One region of the Pseudobacter sp. genome, then DNA from elsewhere that is predicted to be linked to it. Evidence: riboswitches for the same ligand, from Rfam matches in the RefSeq annotation. Region 1 holds a riboswitch; each other region holds the start of a gene.
What was found. Region 1 has a riboswitch for cobalamin ahead of ACTHMC_RS04355 (TonB-dependent receptor plug domain-containing protein). Riboswitches for the same ligand answer to the same signal wherever they lie in the genome.
Positions count from the first base shown of each region.

Region 1 (4,158 bases):
CGCGGGGCAAGGCCCGCAGCCGGTGCTTTCCCGGGAGCAGACCAGGCGCAGGCAGGCATCCGCCAGCAGACCTTCCTGGCAGGCATCACACATAATTACCGGTTCAGTGATGTTTTTCAGAATACCAGCACCGTATATGGCGCATTCAGTCAGCTGAAGAATCCCACTTTCCGCAATTATGAAAAAAGATCAGAACCGCACTTTGGCGGGAGGACTGTTTTCACCTGGAACAAACAACTGAACAGTACTGCACAGCTGACCGCATTGGCAGGCGCAGAAGCACAACGTGGCTTCTTCAACACAAAAACATTTGCCAACAATAATGGTAACCCTGCCGCCCTGCAAACTGACGACGAGATCAGCAACTGGCTCTACTCCGTGTTTGCACAGGCCGAATTGCAGCTGCAATCAGGCACAAGCATTCAGGCAGGACTGAGCAGCAACAAATCATCTATCAGTATCCAACGTTTATCCTCACCTGAACTTGCCACTCAGAAGAGAACATACAATAACGAGTGGGCGCCGCGCGTGGCCATCTCTCAAAAAATAATTCCACAACTGCTGGTATATGCCAGTGTCAGCAAAGGATTCTCCTCTCCCACTTCACAGGAAGTACTGCCAAGCACCACGGTGATCAATACAAACCTGAATGCCGAGCATGGTGTGAGTTATGAAGCAGGCGTTAAAAGCAACTGGCTGAACAATGCATTGTATATCGAAGTGAATGCATTCCGTTACGAGCTCCAGGATGCCATCGTACAGAGACGTGACCAGAGTGGTGCCGACTTTTTCGAGAATGCCGGCACTACCAGGCAGGAAGGGATCGAATCACAGCTGCGGTACAATTTCGTCCCCAAATCAAAAGGTTTCGTTTCCGGCTTACAACTCTGGGGCAGCCATACCTGGTACTTCTTCAAATACCGCAACTTCAAACAACTGACCACCGACCTAAGCGGAAAGGCCCTCCCCGGGGTGGCACCGCATACCGTTGCTGCGGGGCTGGACCTGAATACCAAACCCGGCATTTACACCAATATCACCTGGTTCTACAGCGATCCTGTTCCGCTGAATGATGCCAATGCGGATTTTGCCAGCGCTTATCAGCTGACCGGTATCAGGGCCGGATGGCGCAAAAACTTCGGTTCTAAGATCAACGCCGATCTCTTCGCAGGCGTTGATAACCTGTTTGATACGGAGTACAGCCTGGGCAACGATATCAATGCGTCCGGCGGACGTTACTACAATACAGCTCCGGGTGTTAACTACTTCGGAGGCCTCACATTACGATATAGTTGGTAAAATCATTTTGGCTGTAACTGCCACAAGCCTACATTTGCGCCAGTAATTGGTTTCCGGGGCCATCATTGGTCCCAGGATTAAAAGGGAAACCGGTGTAATTCCGGTGCTATCCCCGTAGCTGTAAGTTGCAGATGCAGTGTTAACCCTGTATCAATGTTCAATCTTCATACCACTGTCTTAGTTTGATGGGAAGGTGTTGAACAGGCAACAAGCCAGAAGACCTGCCAGTTGCCTGTAATAACATCAGCGAGCTTTCGGGTGAAAAGCCGGGATGAAATGAGTGCATTCAACTGCACTACCTCACATTTCATTTCAGTAATGAATTAATTTCCGAAGGTTCATAGTTCTCAAAACAAACTACGAACATGAACAAGAAACTTCTCTCCCTTGCGGCCCTGCTTGCTGCTATGCATGCCAGTGCGCAAGACTCCACCGCCAAAAAGCAACTTGACGAAGTGGTGGTGACTGCCTCTAAGTACGAACGCAAAGCCTCAGAAACCGGTAAGGTGATCACTGTGATCGACAGAACTGTTATCGACAGAAGCCTGGGTAAAGACCTCTCACAATTGCTGACAGAACAGGCCGGCCTGATCATCAATGGCGCTACCAGCAACCCTGGGAAAGACAAATCAGTATTTCTCCGCGGCGCATCTTCCGATTATACCGTGATCCTGGTTAACGGCATTCCTGTTTCCGATCCTACCGGTGTTGGCGGGGCCTTCGACCTCCGTCTCTTCCCGCTGGAACAGATCGAAAGGATCGAGATCCTCAAAGGTGCTCAATCCACGCTCTATGGATCCGATGCCATTGCAGGCGTTATCAATATCATTACCCGTAAAGGCGGCAGCAAACCTGCGGAGCTTTTCGGTAATATCGCTTTCGGCTCTTACAATACATTCAATGCAAGTGCAGGCCTGACGGGTTCAGCGGACAAACTGCGTTACAATATCGGGTATATGCACCATGAGTCCCGCGGCATCTCAGAAGCACTGGATACCAATGCAGTGAAAACCTTCGACAAAGACGGTTTTCTGCGTAACTCCTTCAATGTAGACATCGATGGAGAAGTGCTCAGCAACCTGCATGTAATGCCTTTCTTCCGTTACTCCTATTTCCGTGGCGGATATGATGGCGGTTCTTTCCTGGATGCCAACTATAATTTCCAGACCAGCGCACTGACTGCCGGTACAAGGGTCAACTACAAACTGAAAGACGTACAGCTGACCGGTCAGTACCAGTACAATAAAGTTGACCGCAGGTATGATGCCTATCCCTTTGATGGCAATACACAGCTGGCCGAAGTATTCGGTCAATACAACATCAACAAATATGTGCAGGTGCTTGCCGGTGTGGATTACAGATATCAGCAGGTCCTCAACAAGAGCATGACGCCCGCTGATCCTACCATCGATATCACCAGCCCTTATGCATCGGTATTCCTGAAAAACCTGGGCGGCTTCTACCTGGAAGCAGGCGGCCGCCACAATAAGCATAGCAAGTATGGTAAAAACTGGACCTATAGTTTCAATCCATCATACCTGATCAACCAGAATATCAAGGTGTTTGCCAACCTGGCGTCTGCCTTCAAAGCGCCTACCCTGGAATCACTGTATGGCACGTACGGCGCCAATCCTGATCTGAAGCCTGAAAAGTCAACAACCTATGAAGGTGGTGTACAGGCATCTTTCTTCAATAACCTCATCGATGCACGTGTAGTGTATTTCAACAGGGAAGTGAAGGATGTGATCGTATTCAGAACTTCTCCAAGCGCCATGCTGATGAACTTCAACAAACAGAAAGACCATGGTTTTGAAGTGGAGCCAACCATCAATATCAATAAAGACCTGCAGGTGAAACTGTATTACACCTTCCTGGAAGGAGACCTGCATACCACTACTGGCGGAGGCAAAGACACTTCATACAACAATCTTATCCGCAGACCAAAGCATAGCTTCGGTGGTACCATCGCTTACAGCGTTACCAAAAACCTGTTTGTAAGCACCACTGTTTACAACTATGGTAAGCGTTACGATCTGGCATTCGACAACAATCCTCCTTACGGATCCATCCAGGTTGACCTGGCTTCTTACACCCTCTGGAATGCATATGCGGAATACCGTTTGTTGAACAATCGTATCCGTATATTTGCTGACCTGAAGAATATCACGAATGCCAAATACCAGGAAGTGTATGGATATGGCACACAAGGCACCAATATCACCGCTGGTCTGGCAGTAAGGTTATAAACTCATAAAACAGAAACGAACATGTCATTGAAACAAATCAATCCGCGCAACACTGTACTGTTTGCATTTATGATGGTGGTTGCCCTGATGAGGATCATCCTGAGCTCGGAAGCTCCCATGAACCCGATCGCCACATTCACACCCCTGGGCGCTATGGCCCTGTTTGGAGGCGCTTATTTCAATAACAGGGTGAAATCGGTTCTATTCCCTGTGCTCACTCTCTGGATGAGCGATATCATCCTCAACCGTTTTGTTTACTATAATGAATGGCGCTTCTTTTATGAAGGTTTCTACTGGACCTATATCTCGTATGCACTGATGGCAGTGGCTTCCAGGTTCATCATCCGTAAAGTGACCGTGAGCAATGTGATCATTGCTTCCCTGGTGGCTACCCTGATCCACTGGATCGGTACCAGCCCCGGTTGCTTCCTGATCGAGAACAGCATGTATCCCAAAACACTGGCAGGATATTTTACCAGCCTGGTGGCAGCCATCCCTTATGAAAGGAATTTCCTGGCAGGCACACTGGTGTACAGTGTTGTTCTGTTCGGAGGTTTTGAGCTGCTGCAACGCAGGTACAGTGCATTGCGACTGGCACATTAATTTCAAATCT
Region 1 is NZ_JBQCGW010000041.1:28,107-32,264, forward strand. It holds gene ACTHMC_RS04350 (TonB-dependent receptor) at 1-1,299, shown strand, start outside; cobalamin riboswitch at 1,330-1,542, shown strand; gene ACTHMC_RS04355 (TonB-dependent receptor plug domain-containing protein) at 1,665-3,545, shown strand; gene ACTHMC_RS04360 (DUF6580 family putative transport protein) at 3,567-4,148, shown strand.

Region 2 (4,158 bases), on a different contig from region 1:
AGAGGGCGTAGAAGAGGTCGCGTGCGCGGAGCTCTTCCTTACCGTGGTTCTTGCGGAGGTCCAGGAATTCGAATACATCTGCATGCCAGGGTTCCAGGTAAATGGCGAAAGCGCCTTTGCGTTTGCCGCCGCCCTGGTCAACGTAGCGGGCAGTATCGTTGTACACGCGGAGCATGGGAATGATACCGTTGCTGGTGCCGTTGGTGCCTCCGATATAGGAGCCGGTGGCGCGGATGCCGTGGATAGAAAGACCGATACCGCCTGCGCTCTGGGAGATCTTGGCAGTTTGTTTCAGGGTGTCGTAGATGCCGTCGATGCTATCGTCCTTCATAGTGAGGAGGAAGCAGGAGCTCATCTGTGGTTTGGGGGTACCTGCATTGAAGAGGGTGGGCGTGGCATGTGTGAACCAGCGCTCGCTCATCATATGGTAGGTTTTGATAGCGGCTTCGATATCCTGTTTGTGGATGCCGATGGCTACGCGCATGTACATATGCTGCGGTCGTTCTGCTACTTTGCCGTCAACCTTGAGGAGGTAGGATTTCTCCAGGGTCTTGAAGCCGAAGTAGTCGAATGCATAATCGCGGTCGTAGATAATGGTGGAGTCGAGCAGCTCATGATTCTGCCGGATCACTTCCCATACATCGTCTGCAAGGAGAGGAGCGGCTTTGCCGGCTTTGGCGTCCCTGCATTCGTAGAGGAGCTTCATGGTTTCAGAGAAGCTCTTGATGGTATTTTTGTGCAGGTTGCTGATGGCGATGCGGCTGGCGAGCAGTGCATAATCAGGGTGCTTCACGGTGAGTGAAGCGGCAGTTTCTGCAGCGAGGTTGTCAAGTTCGGTGGTGGTAACGCCATCGTAGAGCCCTTCGATCACTTTCTTTGCCACGTCGATGGAGTTCACGAAGCGCCTGTCCAGACCATAGCAGAGTTTTTCAACGCGTGCTGTGATCTTGTCGAATTTGACAGATTCTTTTTTTCCGTTTCTTTTAACTACAAACATGATGCTGAATATTAATGGTGGTAGTAAGTATTAGTAATAATGGGTGCTTAGAAATCTTCTTCAAGCGTGAAGGTGTTGGCATCTTTTCCGCCGCCCATGACACCTGACTTCTGGTAATCGCCCACGCGTTTTTCGAAGAAGTTTGTTTTCCCTTCGAGGGAGATCATTTCCATGAAGTCGAAGGGGTTGGCGGTGTTGAACATCTTTTCACATCCCAGTTCCTGGAGCCAGCGGTCTGCAACGAATTCGATGTATTGCTGCATCAGTTTGGCGTTCATGCCGATGAGGTCAACGGGCAGAGCTTCAGTGATGAATTCTTTTTCGATGCGTACGGCGTCTCCGATGATCTTGTACACTTCTTCTTTAGGCAGCTGATTGCTGAGCATGCTGTAAAGAAGACAGGCGAATTCGCAATGGAGGCCTTCATCGCGGCTGATGAGCTCGTTGGAGAAGGTGAGGCCTGGCATGAGGCCGCGTTTCTTCATCCAGAAGATGGAGCAGAAGGAGCCGGAGAAGAAGATGCCTTCAACGGCAGCGAATGCCACCAGTCTTTCAGCGAAGGAGCCGTTCTCGATCCAGCGGAGAGCCCATTCGGCTTTCTTTTTCACTGCGGGAACAGTATCGATAGCATGGAAAAGGTGATATTTTTCCTGCGGGTCTTTGATATAAGTGTCGATGAGGAGGGCATAGGTCTCAGAATGGATATTTTCCATCATGATCTGGAAACCGTAAAAGCAGCGTGCTTCGGGCAGTTGCACTTCAGACATGAAGTTAACGGCCAGGTTTTCGTTTACAATGCCGTCGCTGGCTGCGAAGAATGCAAGTACATGTGAAATGAAATGGCGTTCGCCATCGTTCAGGGAAGCCCAGTCTTTCAGGTCTCCGCTCAGGTCAATCTCTTCGGCTGTCCAGAAACTGGCTTCATGCTTCTTGTACATTTCCCAAACTCTGGGATAGTTGATGGGAAGGATCACAAAGCGGTCTTTGTTTTCCTGTAAAAGAATCTCGTTTTCGTGTTGCATACTATCGCTTTTTAATTCACATTTAATGATCGCAGAAAAGGTAAGAGACAGCGATAATATGCCCTCTACTTCATTCCTGGAATAAAGTACAGGCACTTATCATAATTATGCATTTACCTTTAATGCGAAGGATTCAGCACAGATCATACCGGGCAGGTATCCTGACTTGTTTTTAGTCCCCATTCTGAGTGCGGGACCACCGGAGCTCCCATTGCCACAGGTGTGGTGGCGATGCCGGTGAACTTACAGTTGCGCAACAGTCCATGACTTACACATGGTTCCCCTGAATTCTCCCGGAGGCTGCGAACAGGTCCGGGAACCGGTACAAATTGCGTACAAGAGCGACTGCAAACGTAGTATCAGGGGGGGCGTTTTCCAATTTAACTTAATCACAGGATGTGTATAATTAATGGGGATTATATGGAAGTACAGGAATGATGCGGCTTGCGTCCGGCAAGTGCTTACAGCCCCTAGAATTAACCTTTGTTAACGCGTCTGCAATACACATTAAAAATATTGTTGATAAGTTCTACCGTATACAAACGTTCGTTACCTACTTTTGGATTGCCAAACAGATCCTGACATCAGACAACCATTTTTTTGAAGATGAAAACAACCAGCAACATCCTGCTATTGCATGAAGTTGGCATTCACGACATCGACACAGTCGGTGGAAAGAATGCCTCCCTGGGCGAGATGCTACAAAACCTCACCAATCTTGGTGTAAACATTCCCGGAGGTTTTGTCATCACAGTGAACGCCTACAATGAGTTCATTAAATTCAACAACCTCGATTCCACCATCCGGGCCCTGGTGAAAGAGATCGATTACAACAATGTGGAATCGCTTCGCCGCGCCGGCCTGCAGATCCGTAACCTCGTGCGTAACGCCAGGTTTCCACCGGAACTGGGTCAGCAGATCATTGAAGCCTACTACACGCTCTCTGCAAAGTATGACCAGCAAGGTACAGACGTAGCCGTGCGCTCCTCAGCCACTGCAGAAGACCTTCCCGATGCATCCTTTGCAGGACAGCAGGAAACCTATCTGAACGTACGTGGACCAGCCGCACTCATCGACGCCGTGCGTAACTGCTTCGCCTCTCTCTTTACCGACCGCGCTATCAGCTACCGCGAAACATTCAAGTACGACCACTTCCTGGTTGGCCTGTCCGTTTGCGTACAGAAGATGGTCCGCTCGGATCTCGGCAGCTCAGGCGTTGCCTTCTCACTGGATACCGAAAGCGGCTTCAAAGACGTGATCGTGATCAACGGCTCCTACGGCCTCGGTGAAATGGTAGTACAGGGAAGCGTATCACCCGACGAATTCCTCGTATTCAAGCCCACACTCGAAAAAGGATACAAATCCATTATCGAGAAAAAGCTCGGCATTAAAGACCAGAAAATGGTGTACGGTGATGACCCCGATGAACGTGTGCGCATCATCCCTACCGAAAGATCAGCACAGTACCGTTTCTGCCTCTCCGACGAGAATATCCTTAAACTCGCAGGTTGGGTGGCCATCATCGAACAGTACTACAGCAAGATCAAGAATTACTGGTGCCCTATGGACGTGGAATGGGCGCTGGACGGCCTCTCACAGGAACTCTTCATTGTGCAGGCACGCCCGGAAACCATCCATTCCCGCAAAAAGCACAATACCATCACTGAATATGTGATGAAGAACAAACCCGGGGACATTAAACCCATCGTAAAGGGAATTGCCGTAGGCGATAAGATCGGCGCCGGCAAGGTAAGCATCATGTTCTCCCTCGACAAACGCGTTGAAGAAGGACATGAGTTCAAAGAAGGCGATGTACTGGTTACCGACATGACCGATCCCGACTGGGAGCCGATCATGAAGAAAGCCTCCGCCATCGTTACCAATAAAGGAGGCAGGACATGTCACGCCGCTATCGTTGCGCGCGAAATGGGCGTCCCCGCTATCGTTGGTTGCGGCAACGCTACCGATATCCTCCAGGAAGGTCAGGAGATCACTATCTCCTGCGCCGAAGGCGATGAGGGTTTTGTATACAACGGTAAAATGGATTACGAAGTAACGGAAACCTCCCTCGATGATCTGCCGCAAACAGATACAGCACTCATGCTGAACGTGGCTTCACCGGCACTGGCATTCCGCTTC
Region 2 is NZ_JBQCGW010000191.1:153-4,310, forward strand. It holds partial or broken gene ACTHMC_RS16470 (ribonucleotide reductase N-terminal alpha domain-containing protein) at 1-997, opposite strand, end outside; gene ACTHMC_RS16475 (ribonucleoside-diphosphate reductase small subunit) at 1,045-2,019, opposite strand; cobalamin riboswitch at 2,154-2,357, opposite strand; gene ppsA (phosphoenolpyruvate synthase) at 2,626-4,158, shown strand, end outside.
Region 2: it holds a riboswitch for cobalamin, as region 1 does, so the genes downstream of both, ACTHMC_RS16475 (ribonucleoside-diphosphate reductase small subunit) here and ACTHMC_RS04355 (TonB-dependent receptor plug domain-containing protein) in region 1, are expected to answer to the same signal.

Region 3 (4,158 bases), on a different contig from region 1:
GAAGAAGAAGTTTTCTCCAATAGCCTGGACGATTTCTTTGCCAAGAGGCCTGTTGAATATACCAAATTCGACAAGAGCATTTCGGCCAACGATTTGTTTTGATCTGTTTGAAACTGTGTTATCCAACCCATTAAATCTTTTGTGAATGACAACATTATTTGAAACTGCCGTTCCTGCCGCCGAGCAATTACCTGATATTGCCGGAAAATACGAGCATGAAAAATTATGGTGGAAGAATGAGGAAAGTGAACAAATTCTGAACAGAGGTTATCTGTTGAAAGGTGAAACAGTTGAAGGCGCCATCGAGCGCATCTGTTCTGCGGCAGCGCAGCGTCTTTATAAACCGGAACTGAAGGACGCTTTCAAAGAGATGATTGAAAGAGGATGGATGAGCCTGAGCTCTCCCATCTGGGCCAATATGGGTACGGAAAGAGGACTGCCGATCTCCTGTTTCAATGTGCATGTGCCTGATAATATCGAAGGCATCACGCACAAGCTGGGTGAAGTGATCATGCAAACCAAACTCGGCGGTGGTACATCCGCTTATTTCGGTGCACTCCGCGAACGGGGCAGCGCTGTTACCGATAACGGGAAAAGCAGTGGCGCCGTTAGTTTCATGCGCCTGTTCGATACAGCTATGGATACCATCTCACAGGGGGGGGTAAGAAGAGGCGCTTTTGCCGCTTATATGGATATCGATCACGGTGATATTGAAGAGTTCCTCTCTATCAAGGATATCGGCCACCCTATCCAGAACCTGTTCAATGGCGTATGTGTGCCCGACTACTGGATGCAGGATATGATCGATGGGGATATGAAGAAAAGGGAGATCTGGGCTAAAGTACTGGAAAGCCGCCAGCAGAAAGGCCTTCCATACATCTTCTTCTCAGACAATGTGAACCGTAATAAACCACAGGTTTATAAAGATCACAACCTCACTATTCATGCAAGCAATCTCTGCTCCGAGATCATGCTGCCATCATCCATGGATGAGTCATTCATCTGCTGCCTGTCTTCCATGAACCTGGAACTGTACGACGAATGGAAAGACACCAACGCCGTGAAACTGGCCGTGTTCTTCCTGGATGCCGTATTGCAGGAATTCATCGCAAAAACCGAAGGCAACCATTACCTGGAAGCTGCCAATAAATTTGCGAAAAGACACCGTGCCCTGGGGCTGGGTGTACTGGGCTGGCACTCTTACCTGCAGAAGAATATGATCCCCTTCGAAGGCATGCGCGCCAAACAACTGACCGCATCCATTTTCAAAGACATCCAGGAAAAAGCCAACAAAGCGAGCAAGGACCTGGCATGGATCTACGGAGAGCCTGAACTGCTGAAAGGATATGGCAAACGCAATACAACCGTAATGGCCATTGCTCCTACAACCAGCTCCAGCGCTATTCTCGGACAAACATCTCCCGGTATCGAGCCGTTCAGCAGCAACTATTTCAAAGCAGGACTTTCCAAAGGAAATTTCATGCGCAAGAATAAATACCTGAAAGAACTGCTGATCAAAAAAGGAATCGATAATGAAGATACATGGCGCGGCATCATGCTGAACCATGGCAGTGTGCAGCACCTGAAAGAACTGACGCAGGATGAAAAGGACGTGTTCAAAACATTCAAGGAAATCAGTCAGCTGGAGATCATTCAGCAGGCATCTATCCGGCAGCAATATGTTGACCAGAGCCAAAGCCTGAACCTCAACATCCCTTCTGACCTTCCTGTAAGAGAAGTGAACAAGCTCCTGATCGAAGCCTGGAAGCTGGGTGTTAAAACACTTTACTATCAGCGCAGCCAGAGCGTTTCCAAAGAAATGGTGACCAACCTGGTGAGCTGCAAAAGTTGCGAAGCTTGATCAACCAGGATAGTATTTGAAAAGCGCTCCTGCAAAGGGGCGCTTTTTTTGTGTAAACAGAAATTCCGGCAAATACACTAATTTGCATCATCAAGTTCTTTCTATACATCTTATCAAACAGTATAGGTTCCCGGCCAAGCGTCGGGATTAATAGGGAATTGTGTGTAAATCACAAGCTGTCCCGCAACTGTAAGTAACACACCTGAGTTTTTACCCTCGTTGTCCACTGTTCCGCCAACACGGAATGGGAAGGACGGTAGAAACGTTACAAGCCAGGAGACCTGCCTCTATTGTATTTGACAGTGCTTTCGTGGAAAGAAGCGATTGTTGAACTGATATACCTCCATCACAGGCATCTTCATGCAGGAAGGCCTGTGCATGCGTACGCGTATACGTATCTTCCATCTTCTTCTTACATACATAGCACTCCTGTTTAGCAAAGAGCTTTTAACTGATTTATCATCTTTAAAAGCGCGTAACATGCAAACACAAAACCTCGGCTACCCGCGGATTGGCAGCCAAAGGGAACTTAAGAAAGCTGCTGAACTCTACTGGGCAGGTGAGCTGACTGCACAAAAACTGATGCAGACCGGCAGTAACATCAGGCAGCAGAACTGGCTATTACAAAAAGAAGCCGGCATCGATCTCGTTCCCTGTAACGATTTTTCTTTCTATGACCAGGTGCTCGATACCACAATGATGGTGGGCGCCATTCCTGCACGGTATCATAACCTGGTGCACGAAAAACAATTGCCGCATATCGATCTCCTGTTCGCCATGGCAAGAGGTTATCAGAAGGATGGCTATGATATCACCGCTATGGAAATGACCAAATGGTTCGATACCAATTACCATTACATTGTGCCGGAATTCACTGCCAGTCAGCAGTTCACACTCTTCAGCAATAAAGTGCTGCACGAGTTCAATGAAGCTAAACAACAAGGCATCCCTGCAAAACCTGTTTTGCTCGGACCCGTTTCTTACCTGTTGCTGGGTAAAGAAAAAGAAAGCGGTTTCCATCGTCTTGAGCTGATCAAAAATCTCTTACCTGTTTACCTGGAGATCCTTGGCAAGCTGGAAGAAGCAGGCGCGTATTATGTCCAGCTGGATGAGCCCTGCCTTTCGCTCAACCTCTCTTCCGCAGAAAGACGGGTGTTCGTGCAAACCTACAACGAGATCAGGAATAAATTCCCACAATTGCAGCTTATCCTGGCCTCATATTTCGAGTGTTACGGTGATAACCTGGCCACTGCGCTGAGCCTGCCTGTGCAGGTGTTGCATCTTGACCTGGTGCGTTGTCCCTCTCAGCTGGATGATATCCTGGCTACTGATATCGTCCGCAGCCGTACAATTTTATCACTGGGTGTGGTGGATGGAAGGAATATCTGGAAGAACGATTACGAGCAGTCACTCGCACTCATCAATAAAGCAGTAGCTAAGCTGGGAACAGACAGGGTCTGGATTGCTCCATCCTGCTCACTGTTGCATGTGCCCTGTGATCTGGACCTGGAGAAGAATGAGAAAGTGCTCACTCCCGAAATCAAACAATGGATGGCATTCGCCAAACAGAAGATCGGTGAGATCGTTACACTTAAACAATTGGCGGCAGGGGAGGTAAATGAGCGGTTACAGGAAAATATAACGGTCAACTATACTCGAAAATTATCTTCCCTGATCCATAATAACCAGGTTAAAGATAGAGTATCAGGCATCACAGATAAAGATGCAAGTCGTAACACAGCTTTCTCCTCCCGCAAATTGCTGCAGCGCGCGGCTTTGAAACTCCCAATATTCCCTACCACTACTATCGGGTCTTTTCCGCAGACCGCTGAAGTCCGCAGCTGGCGGGCCAAATTGAAGAAGGGAGAGCTCACCCAGGAGCAGTATGATACGCTTATTGCCAAAGAAACGGAAGACAGCATCCGCTGGCAGGAAGAGGCCGGCATCGATGTACTGGTGCATGGTGAGTTTGAGCGGAATGATATGGTGGAGTATTTTGGTGAGCAGTTGCAGGGATTCGTGTTCTCACAAAATGGCTGGGTGCAGAGCTACGGCAGTCGTTGTGTGAAACCTCCCATCATTTATGGAGATGTGAGCCGTCCCGCTCCGATGACAGTACGCTGGACCTCTTACGCGCAGTTGCTTACACGTAAACCTGTGAAAGGTATGCTGACCGGACCTGTTACCATTCTGCAATGGAGCTTCGTTCGTAATGATCAGCCACGCAGTGAAACCTGCACTCAGATTGCGTTAGCCATCAGGGATGAAGTGGCCGATCTGGAAAGCTCCGGTATCCG
Region 3 is NZ_JBQCGW010000147.1:1,511-5,668, reverse strand. It holds gene ACTHMC_RS12605 (ribonucleotide-diphosphate reductase subunit beta) at 1-102, shown strand, start outside; gene ACTHMC_RS12600 (ribonucleoside-diphosphate reductase subunit alpha) at 146-1,861, shown strand; cobalamin riboswitch at 1,969-2,164, shown strand; gene metE (5-methyltetrahydropteroyltriglutamate--homocysteine S-methyltransferase) at 2,342-4,158, shown strand, end outside.
Region 3: it holds a riboswitch for cobalamin, as region 1 does, so the genes downstream of both, metE (5-methyltetrahydropteroyltriglutamate--homocysteine S-methyltransferase) here and ACTHMC_RS04355 (TonB-dependent receptor plug domain-containing protein) in region 1, are expected to answer to the same signal.

Region 4 (4,158 bases), on a different contig from region 1:
TCCTGTGATCGGATCGGCCATTGCACTTATCTTTCTGAAAGAACATTTCAGTGGTCTCCAGTATGTGGGAGGCGCGCTGGTTTTACTGGGCGTATGGCTCAGTTCAGCCTCACCCAAAGAAGAAACAGTTAAACAATAATATAATGAAACCAGTATTCCAGGGCGGTATAAATATCGCCATCAAGATACCCAAACAGAAATATGAAGCCACAGTGGCCTTTTATAAGGAAACACTCGGATTGGAAGTAACGGAGAAGCCCATCACCAATCCTACCGTGAGCCGCACACATGAAGTGAAATTCGGTCCGAATATCATATGGCTCGACTGTGTTGACAATTACACCCATTCTGAAACCTGGCTGGAACTGAAAACCACCGATGTGCCTGTTGCAACGGAATATCTCGCCTCCCGGGGAACATATACCTGTGATGAGCTGGAAGAGATCCCGAAAGACATGCACTGGATCACAGACCCCGCCGGATCGGTCTTTATTCTATCCAAATCAGGTGTTTGATTTCCTGCAAAACTTGACTTTTGTTAGCTAATCGGCGCTATTATTGATGTGAGCTATTCTTCTTTCAACAAATCTATATCTTCATGACCTGTTGAAACAATGCTCACCTCAACCAGCGGACATGATCAAAGCGGAGAAGAAGGACAAACAGAAGGTAACGGATATACTAACAGATTCATTCTTCGATAACAGGAGCGTGAATTATGTGATACCTCAGGACCAGCGCAAGAGAGAGAAGATCGAAAAGCTGATGGCCTACTCATTTGATGTGTGCCATGCTTTTGGTGAAGTGTATCTCTCCGACTGCCGGCGTGCCTGTGCCCTGGTATTATATCCTGAAAAGAAGCGCACCACCCTTCAAAGCATCTGGTGGGACCTGCAACTCGCGGCTACCGTATTTGGTCTGACTAGGACCTTCAGGGTATTGAACCGTGAACAACTCATCCGGAAACACCATCCTTCCTTTCCATTCTTTTACCTTTGGTTCATTGGCGTGGAGCGCAACAACCAGCATGCAGGCATTGGCAGGCAACTGATGCAGGAACTGCTGCAACTCAGCCAACAACAGCAAAAGCCCGTTTACCTGGAAACCTCCACCCCGGAGAATGTACCCTGGTACCAGCAATTCGGGTTTGAAGTATACGCAGAAGAATCACTTAGCTACAAACTATATTTCCTTCGGAAATAATGTAATTATGCAGGCTGCCTGATCACCCTTCGATCTTCACAGGCCGTTTGGCATCGTCGATGGCCACCAGTGTGAAAGTTCCCGTGATGGCTTTATCGCGCTGCTCTGAATACATTTCCTCGATGTAAATATCCACCTGTACTTTCAGACTTGTATTTCCAACATGCACGATCTTTCCGATCAGTTCCACAATAGTGCCGCCTGGAATGGCTTTCTTGAAATCGATCTTGTCTGAAGAAACGGTTACCACTTTCTTCCTGCTGAACCGGGTGGCTGCAATGAATGCTACTTCATCCATCAGGTACATGGCAGTGCCGCCGAAGAGTGTATCGTAATGATTGGTGCTGTCAGGAAACACGGCTTTGAATATGCGCGTTTCCGCATTGGCGATCTTTTGTTCGCGTGTCATATGTAATAGCTTTAAACTGCGAAAGCATTCTGTAATCAGGCAAGTATCTGGCTCTCCTTATCGGTTAAGGATCACAGTTGCGCAACAGCCCGTGGATCTCACACGGTTCCTTATTAATGATCAACCAGAAGGTTGATCAACCTGAAACATTTGAAAAATGATAAAGAACAACGGTGCGAAGGTATTGAATTAATTGATGATGCTTTTGTTTTTCAGTGTTGACAACGTTGAAAAACATTGGTGGGGAATGGGGAATTCAGCTGCACTTGCAACGCTTGTCGTTTTGAGATTGTCAAGCCCATAAACCGACAAAACTTATTGTTATGCGCTTGCTACTATTCTGCACCCTTGCAGCTACTGCCCTATTCTCTTTCAGCTGCAGCAAAAAAAACAAAGAAGAGAAACTCTGTGGCGGAGCTTATGGCGAAACCCCGAGAATCCCGCTGCAGCCTTATGTGAATCCTCAGTGGGACCCTACGGGCAACCTGGTTGCCTTCAATCATATTCCTGTGAGTGAGTTAATGGACAATCCCTGCGGCCTTCCGTTTTTCGGAGGTAAGGGCGATTCGGCCGGGCTCTATCTCATCAAAAAAGACGGCACTGGTTTAACCAGGGTAACGGACAGGCCTTTGGAGAATCCGCAATGGTCGCCTGATGGCAAATGGCTGGCCTATAACCGGTCCGGCGAGATTCATCTTATTCCATTCAATGGTACCGCTTTTGATACAGCGGCAAAAGTGAAGATCACACCAACAGGACAGAATGCTACCTATGCCTGGTCGCCCGGCAGCGATTCTCTCTATTATCTCAATACCGCCAGTGTAAGCGCGAACTCCCAGGGGAAGTTCTATCGTGTAGCAGTTGACGGCACAGGCAACACTGTTGTGGGAGAAGGTGCGTACTATTTCTGCATTACTGACGACCGTATTTATTTCACGCAGGTCCGCGATATCTTTTCCACTAAAAAAGATGGAACAGATAAGCAACAACACACTACCGGTTCTGATTACAAATACTTTCCATCCGTATACAATGGAGTGCTCTATTATACATCGAATCTGAGCAGTCTCTGGTCCGTTGCTCCGGGTGGTGCGCCCATACTGCTGGAAGAGGGGGTACGTTCTTATGCTATTTCAGCAACCGGAGAGATCGTTTATGGAAAATTCCTGGCTAATACAGATGAAGCCAATCCGCAGAATGGCACGTTGTGGATGATGAATGCAGATGGGAGTAATAAGCGGCAGCTGACGTTTAATCATCATAAATAATGGCATTAGCAATACAAACTAAAAAGGACCTTTCGAGGTCCTTTTTAGTTTGTATTGCTATGGATAACATTTTATTTTCCTTCCTTTTCCAGTTTATCGATCCTTTTCAGGAGATCCTGCACAACCTGTTTCAGTTCCGCAACTTCCTGTCTGGTGGAATCCACCTGCTTATTTTGTGCGATGGCATGCAAAGTGAGCTCTTCTATTTTCTTTAAAAGAAGTGCCTGGTTGGCACTCAGTTCAATACCGTTCAATTCCACTTCTGCGGCAGCAGGTACTTCCGGAAGATGACCATGTTGACGGATATACTTTTCAACTTCCGGTAAAGGCATAAGTCCGTATCCTTTATTAAAAACATAGTCGGGCCATCCTGTTACAGTAACTTTTACTTTTCGGGTTACAATATCACCGTTAACGGAGAGCCTGCACTGTTGTGCTGTTTTGCCCATGGTAATATTTCCGTCGCTGCCTATGAGCATGCGTTCCTCGTTATTTGTAATGATCTGCAGTGCGTAATTATCCGTTGAACCTATCTTTTTTACAGCACCGGCACTATTCCCATCCAACGACCATCCACCTGTAACTCCGGCAACTGTTTGCCAGGTAGCGTTTCCGCCGGCATCAAGCTGAATTATTAAAGGATGGAATTTCAACTGTGAAGAATACCGGTATAAACGTACCGGTTTCCAATATTCCAAAAAATCAAAAATCCCGGCTCCATGAAGCGCCGGGATTTCTATCGATACATTGGCATTTTCCTATCACTGGTACACTCTCACATAATCCACTTCCATCGTCTGTGGCCAGATCGACTCATCAACGCCCATTTTTCCACCCCAGTTGCCGCCTACAGCAATATTCAGCAACAAATGGAAAGGCTGATCGAAGGGCCATTCTTTAAATGTCTTTTTCTCATTTTTAAACGAGAAATACTGTTCCTGGTCTACAAAGATTTTTATTTCGTTTTCATTCCATTCAAGTACATATACGTGAAAGGCATCTGACAGGTCATTGCGGTAGATGCTTTTGCCTTTCTGGGTTCCTATCACATGGTTGTATGCCTTGGTATGTACAGTTCCGAAAACGGAATCCGGCATATACCCTACATTCTCCATGATATCGATCTCACCGCTTTCAGGCCAGCCGCCATACTTCCAACCGGTAGACAGCATCCAGATGGCAGGCCATACGCCACGCCCTTTGGGCAGCTTGGCTTTTATCTCGAAACGTCCATACTTCCAGTCGCCTTTGTTTTTACTCACCAGCCTGGCGGAGGTA
Region 4 is NZ_JBQCGW010000078.1:1,370-5,527, forward strand. It holds gene ACTHMC_RS06765 (DMT family transporter) at 1-139, shown strand, start outside; gene ACTHMC_RS06770 (hypothetical protein) at 144-515, shown strand; gene ACTHMC_RS06775 (GNAT family N-acetyltransferase) at 637-1,203, shown strand; gene ACTHMC_RS06780 (acyl-CoA thioesterase) at 1,226-1,612, opposite strand; cobalamin riboswitch at 1,634-1,772, opposite strand; gene ACTHMC_RS06785 (DUF5050 domain-containing protein) at 1,936-2,880, shown strand; gene ACTHMC_RS06790 (hypothetical protein) at 2,952-3,578, opposite strand; gene ACTHMC_RS06795 (glycoside hydrolase family 16 protein) at 3,642-4,158, opposite strand, start outside.
Region 4: it holds a riboswitch for cobalamin, as region 1 does, so the genes downstream of both, ACTHMC_RS06780 (acyl-CoA thioesterase) here and ACTHMC_RS04355 (TonB-dependent receptor plug domain-containing protein) in region 1, are expected to answer to the same signal.